Regions from separate parts of the Paenibacillus sp. Y412MC10 genome, predicted to be linked through region 1. Evidence: riboswitches for the same ligand, from Rfam matches in the RefSeq annotation. Region 1 holds a riboswitch; the other holds the start of a gene.
The links. Region 1 has a riboswitch for cyclic di-AMP ahead of GYMC10_RS29610 (APC family permease). Riboswitches for the same ligand answer to the same signal wherever they lie in the genome.

Region 1 (3,552 bases):
TTGCCGATATGGATGTAGGAGGTATCGGCCCGGCCGTAGAGCTCGGCCAATTTCTCGATATCCTCGATCGAGATGCCGGTAATGGAAGAAACGTGCTCCGGCGTGTATTCTTTGACGTGCTCGCGCAAGGCTTCATGGCCAATCGTATACTTCCGGAGAAATTCCTCATTCACCATGCCGTCGCGGAACATGATGTGCATGAGACCGACGGCCAGCGCCGCATCCGTGCCTGGATACAGCGGAATGAACCAGTCGGCCCATTGCCCCGTCTGGTTCTTGTGGACATCGATCACAACGACCTTGGCACCGGCTTTGCGCGCTTTCTCTGCAATCACCATCTGGTGCATATTGGTGCTGACGATGTTGCCGCCCCAGACGAGGATGACGTCGGCTCGTACGGTGTCCTCCGGAACGGTTCCCCCATTAAACCCCATCACGGATTTCCAGCCCTCATTGCCCGCGGAATTGCAGATCGACTGCTTCAGGCGGCTGGCACCCAGCCTGTTGAAGAATCTGCGGTCCATGCCGTCGACGCTCAATATCCCCATATTGCCGTAGAAGCTGTAGGGCAGGATGCTCTCGGAGCCGTATTCCTCGATCAAGCCCTTATAGCGTCCGGCAATCTCCTGAATGGCTTCGTCCCAGCTGATCCGCTCGAAGGCGCCCTCACCCTTGGGACCTACTCTTCGCAGCGGATAGAGCACGCGTTCCGGATGATACACCCGGTGTGCCATATTACGGACTTTATTGCAGATGGCTCCCTGCGTAATCGGATGCTCCGGATTACCGGTCACCTTGACGATTTTTCCGTTCTCTTTATGCAGCAGCAGGCCGCATGTATCGGGACAATCCAACGGACATACCGCCGGAAATACGCCGTTTTCCTGATGAATCATCGCTTGAGTCATTTCGTACTTCCCCCCTATGCTCGGCTGCATCATATCCCTTTATCTTAAAAGAAAATCGGGGTTCCAGTAAAGTCATACATTTTTTTCTAATCAGGTGATTCACTTTTCTCCCCCCCGGGTATATTCCTATCAAGAGCAAAGAAGAGGAAACCAGACCCTTTCTCTTCCTTGCCGAATCATGGACCACTCCCAAAAAAATTCGCCATGCCAGTGTCTCCTCCCCCGAGACCGGCATGGCGAATTTGTTCCCCACTCCTAATCCTCCATATTATAGAAACTCGTGATTTTCGCAGTAAACATGCAAAATAAAAAGCCTGTCAAAGCCACGTCTTTATGTAAGCGCTTATCTGTCATTTTTTATAAATAATTCTGTTCGAATGATCGTTGGAGGATGTTTTACAAACGATTGGAGCAGGCGTAATATACTATTCAGCTTCGAAAACATTCTTCATATTCACATGACATTCGCTTAATTTCCATGATGGAAAGCGGGGGAACCAACCGTATGGAGGGATACCTATAGGATCCTTCAACCATACTATGGGGTGAATCCTGATGCGTCGCGTACGTACGCCGCGATGGAATCAGGTAGGGCGACTCTCACCGCCCGAATCCGACAGCTAACCTCGTCAGCGTTGATCGGGAGGGTTGTGAACTTGTGATCAAACACAGGGTTCTAACCTGTGTTTTTTGTTTGCCAAAAATCAGCATAGGCATGGTGACCGTTCCTATGTCCAGCATATAAAAAACACCGATAGAAGTCCGTTCCGGGAGCTTCTACCATGAACTTAATCTTAAGCGGCGGTGAAAAACAACCATGTTATCCTCAATCAAGCGCTTCCTCATCGGAAGACCGCTTAAATCAACGGAATTAGGCGAACAAAAGCTGAATAAAACCAAGGCGCTGGCCATCCTGTCATCCGATGCGCTATCGTCCGTGGCCTATGGCCCGGAACAAATCCTCATTGTGTTGATGACCGTAGGGGCAGCTGCCTATTGGTATTCCATACCGATTGCCGTCGGCGTCCTGGTCTTATTGCTGGCACTTATCCTGTCGTACAGACAAATTATTTTCTCCTATCCGCACGGCGGCGGCGCATATGTCGTGTCCAAACGGAATTTGGGCATGTACCCGGGGCTGGTGGCCGGCGGTTCCTTGCTCGTGGACTATATCCTGACGGTTTCGGTCAGCGTGTCGGCCGGGACGGATGCGATCACGTCGGCTTTTCCGGAATTACACGCCTATAATCTGCCGATCTCCATCGTGTTCGTTCTATGCTTGACCGTATTGAATTTAAGAGGAGTTACGGAGTCGGCCTCCATATTGGCTTATCCGGTTTACCTGTTCGTGCTTGCGTTATTTATCCTGATCGGGGTAGGGATATTCAACATTGCCACAGGCCATGCGTCTCCGGAGCTTCATACGCCGATCGGCACGCCCGTAGCCGGGCTGAGCTTGTTCCTGCTCCTGCGCGCATTTGCCTCGGGCAGCTCCGCCCTGACCGGCGTGGAGGCGATTTCCAATGCCATTCCGAATTTCAAAGACCCGGCCCCGAATAACGCCGCCAAAACTCTGGTGGCGATGGGATCGCTGCTGGCCCTGTTATTTTCGGGCATCGTTTTCCTGGCTTATTACTATGGGGTCAGTCCCAGCGAACAAGTCACGGTCGTTTCCCAAATTGCCGAGCATACCTTCGGGCGAAATGCGCTTTATTACTTCATACAAGGGACAACGGCCTTAATTCTGATCCTCGCCGCCAACACGGGGTATTCCGCTTTTCCCCTGCTGGCCGTCAATCTGGCGAAGGATAAGTTCATTCCTAGAATGTTCACCGTCCGCGGCGACCGTCTGGGATACTCGAACGGAATCATTATTCTTGGATTTTTCTCCATTCTGCTGCTGCTGGCTTTTGAAGGCAAAACCGAGCATCTGATTCCGCTGTATGCCGTCGGCGTGTTTATCCCGTTTACCCTCTCCCAGACGGGGATGATGGTGAAATGGATTCGGGAAAAGCCTGAAGGCTGGATCGTCAAGCTGATCATTAACACCACCGGCGCATGCATCAGCTTTATCGTGACCATGATCTTCTTCTTTACGAAATTCGCCCAGGTGTGGACCGTGCTGATATTCCTGCCGCTGATCATCTGGATTTTCACCCGGATCCGCAAGCATTACGAGGCGGTAGCGGACCAGCTCCGGATTACGACTTGCGAGCCGGTTAAGCCGATTGAGGGGAATGTCATCATCCTGCCTGTGGCAGGAATCACGCATGTGGTGGAGAACTCGCTGAATTACGCCAAATCGCTGGGAGCGGGCCAAATCATCGCGGTGTACGTGCCGTTCGAGCGGGAGGAGGAAGTCGCCTTCCAGGAAAAATGGAAAAAGTGGCAGCCGGACATCCGGCTGGTGACGCTGCACTCGCCTTATCGGAGCATCATTCAGCCGCTGACGAAATTCATCGATACCGTGCAGCGCAAGGCCAGCGAATCCGACTATCAGGTTACCGTCGTCATTCCGCAGTTCATCCCCAAGAAGGGCTGGCATAATTTCCTGCACAATCAATCCAGCCTGCTCATCCGGGCACATCTCCTGTATCGGAGAGACGTGATCATCACGACGGTTCCCTACCATTTAAAAAAATAG
Region 2 (3,552 bases), 2.2 Mb from region 1:
CCTTATCTCTGCTCGGAACCGCTCCCCATATCGGCCAGGTACAGGCTGCGCCTGCCATTTCGGTCAAGCTGGATGACGTTGCGCTTACATTCGATGCGGCTCCCAGGATAGACAAAGGGGTCACTTACGTGCCGTTCCGGACGGTCGGTGAGGCGCTGGGCATTCAAATCACGTGGAACAGCAAGACCCAAACGGTGAAGGCCATTGGCGAGGTGAAAGGTCAAACGACGGAAGTGCTGCTTCAAGTCGGGAGCTCGAGCGCAACCGTCAACGGTAAAAAAGTGAAGCTGGCCGCTCCCCCTGTCCAGCGGGAAGGCCGCGTTCTGATTCCGCTCAGCTCGTTCAGCAGCCAATTCGGCGTTAATGTCGGCTGGAATCAGGCGACTCGCACGGTCTCCCTCGTGTCGCCGCAGCGCGAAATGCATCTAAGAGCCTTTTACGCTTTGCAATCTTTCCAAGAGCGGGATCTCGTAGCATCCATGAATTCAGTCGCCTTCGGCTGGAGCCGCATTGATCGGGAAGGTCAGTTTACGCTTCAAGGCGACGAGTATCGTCTGCCTGCGGCGGCCGGCGACGTGACTCCGCAATCGATTGTTGCGGATGCTGCGGATCGGGAGATTAAACCGTACCTTATGGTTTACGCTTTGGACGGAAACGGCGAATTAACCAAAGTCCTCAGCGACAGCAGCCTTCGCCAAAAGTCCATTGAGGGCATCACGACTGCGGTGGCGGATAACGGATTCGGCGGCGTGGTGCTTGATTTCGAAGGGCTCGGTTTTAAACTGGATGCCGCGAAGCAGCAGAAGCTGCTTAATGATTACGTCAAGCAATTGAAAGCCGCATTGCCGAGCGACATTGCTCTGTCCTTAGCCGTTCCGCCATTGAACAGCGCCTATAAAGGCTATGATTACAAGACGCTGGCCTCCCTTGCCGATGATCTCATCGTCATGGCGTATCAGTACAATCCGGTTGGCACCAAAGCCCAGGTTCCTGAACCCAACAGTCTGGTGGACCAAGCCATTCAGCAGGCACTTCAGGCAGGCGTTCCTAAGCAGAAGCTCCTGCTCGGCATCAGCTTAAGCAGCGAAACGGCCACATCCGTCGACGATAAGCTCGGCTTGGCCAAGCGCTATGATCTGAAAGGTGCCGCCTTCTGGCGTCTGGGCTTGTTCCGTTCCTATAATAATGGCATGGAAGCCGCCGTGAATGCCTCTGTCGTAAAGGAATAATCTAGTGAGTCCTTTCGTAGAGACCCAAATTATGATCTTCAATAAAAAAGAAAGCCTGACAAGATCATCTCTTGTCAGGCTTTCCGGTTATGTATCGAACTCTAAACTGCGTATTCCAATTAGCTTGCGCTTCCTACCAGTTTAGCATAGTTCTCTTGACTCAATACACGGCGCGCCGTAACATAACGCGGTTCGTAATAGGAGTCGCTAAGCTTGCTGATTCTTACGCCCTTGCTGCTGGAAGCATGCGCAAATTGTCCATCTCCAATGTAAACGCCCGCATGGGAAATGCCGCTGCCGCTTGTATTGAAGAATACCAAATCTCCGACTCTCAGATCCTCGCGATCCACATGAACCCCGGCTTTAGCCTGACTCTGGGATGTGCGCGGAAGATCCATGTCGAAATTTCTAAACATATACAGAATAAATCCGGAGCAATCAAATCCGCTTGTCGTTGTTCCGCCCCATTTATAAGGCGTTCCTACCAATTGCTTCACTTGATGCTGAAAATTCGGTTGTTGATCAGCATAAGCTGATACGGCACCAGAAGAAAAAATAATTGCAGACCCAAGCAATGTGATGACAAATTTCTTCAAAATACGTTCTCTCCTTCGATGCCTACGGAGTTAGCTAAGGGTTCGGTTGAAGGTTCCCTATACTCTCTATGGTACAAGAATAATTCACCCAAGACGGTTCCCCCGTTTTCACAAACGAAATTCGGCAAAATTCATTAACATTTTGTAACCTTCTCTTAATATAGTATACAAGCAAGGATGCTGTCAATAATATCCTAGAAATCTATCACTATATGTTAATCAATGTCGTATAGGCTGAAAATTTTCATGTTTTTTCATTATGCCATCTCGTATACTCATGACAATTATGTAACACTCCATCGAACCTCCGGCGACGTTTTGTTAACGGGCATGCAACTTTTTTGCAGTTCGGAACGTTTACATATTCAGACAAGAAATCAAAGAGGTGATCCTTCGCTTATGAGTCAAATTACGATGGCTGAAGCTTTGGCAGTCCGGGCAGCAATCAACCGTCTCATGAATCAATTGATGTCGGAACGCTTGAACAACAGCAGCACGATCATTGAAAAAGGGGAAACGGCGGAGTATCCTGCACGCAGCGTGGATGCCATTACGGAAGAGATCGAAGCCGCCGCAGCGGATTACAGAAAGCTGGATCTGCTGATGGCAATCTCCAACACGACGCAGACCATTAGTTGGAACGGCTCCGACATGACCATCATGGAGGCGATCGAGCTCGCCAAACAAATGCGCAGCGATATCGGACAGCTTGCCCATCTCGGCTCCCGCAAGAAGCTGGAGCGCCAGAGCGGCCGGGGAAGCGGAGATGGCGCCGTAACGCTGTTTAACGTGGCCTTATACGATCCGGAAGCTTATCAGGCGCAGGCGCGCAAGAAGGAACGCGAAGTGACCAGGCTCTCCTCACTGATCGAGCATGCCAACCATACGAGCATGATTACGTTCGACGCATCAAAATACATGGAATAGCGGAAGCCGCCGGCTCCAAGCCTGCAGGCCGCCTCGCGTGCGGGTTTGGAGCCGGCGGCTTCCGTCGGCGGGCGGGAAAGTGCGGGCAACCGCTTATTGTTTGTCGGATACAAACAAACCTAATAGGAAACCAAAAACTCGACTCCAGTGAAAACGGATGACGGCTTACGGTTTACGCCTATCACCTGTCACAAGTTACGGACTTCGCTTACGCAAATATGATCGCTCCGTTTCCCGCTCTCTTCATGAATAATCAGAAAGCCGCCCTTGAGGGCGGCTTTTGTTGCCTTTTCTTACGAATATATTATTGGAACAAGGCTGCGGCTCCCACCAGGCCAACATCGTCCCGCAGTCCCGCAGGAACGATCTCGTAGGTTCCTAGATAGGACGGCATGACCAGCTTATCCGTCATTTCCCGAAGCTGCGGGAAAAGAAGCTCGCCTGCTCTGCTCACACCCCCGCCAACCACGATGCGATCGGGGTTGAAGCTGTGAATGACGTTAACCAGTCCAAGTGCCATGTAATAGACGGCACGATCGATGACCTCCACTGCGACGGGGTCATGAAGACGTTTAGCCTCGAATACATGCCTGGCGTTCACGCCTCCATCGGCTGCGGCCAGTTCAGAAATAACGCTGGTCTGGGTAAGCATCCGCTGGGATGCTGCCAGGCCGATGGCCGTTCCTGAAGCAAACACCTCCCAGCAGCCATGGCTGCCGCAATTGCACTGCGGACCGCTGGGATCAATGATATGATGCCCAAGTTCCCCTGCAAAGGAATTGCTGCCCAGAAACAGCTTG

Region 2: it holds a riboswitch for cyclic di-AMP, as region 1 does, so the genes downstream of both, GYMC10_RS19420 (C40 family peptidase) here and GYMC10_RS29610 (APC family permease) in region 1, are expected to answer to the same signal.

Annotation. Positions count from the first base shown of each region.
Region 1 is NC_013406.1:6,690,599-6,694,150, forward strand. It holds gene GYMC10_RS29605 (molybdopterin-dependent oxidoreductase) at 1-908, opposite strand, end outside; cyclic di-AMP (ydaO/yuaA leader) riboswitch at 1,365-1,559, shown strand; gene GYMC10_RS29610 (APC family permease) at 1,726-3,552, shown strand.
Region 2 is NC_013406.1:4,499,698-4,503,249, forward strand. It holds gene GYMC10_RS19415 (stalk domain-containing protein) at 1-1,229, shown strand, start outside; gene GYMC10_RS19420 (C40 family peptidase) at 1,349-1,825, opposite strand; cyclic di-AMP (ydaO/yuaA leader) riboswitch at 1,829-1,962, opposite strand; gene GYMC10_RS19425 (hypothetical protein) at 2,225-2,752, shown strand; gene GYMC10_RS19430 (ROK family protein) at 3,057-3,552, opposite strand, start outside.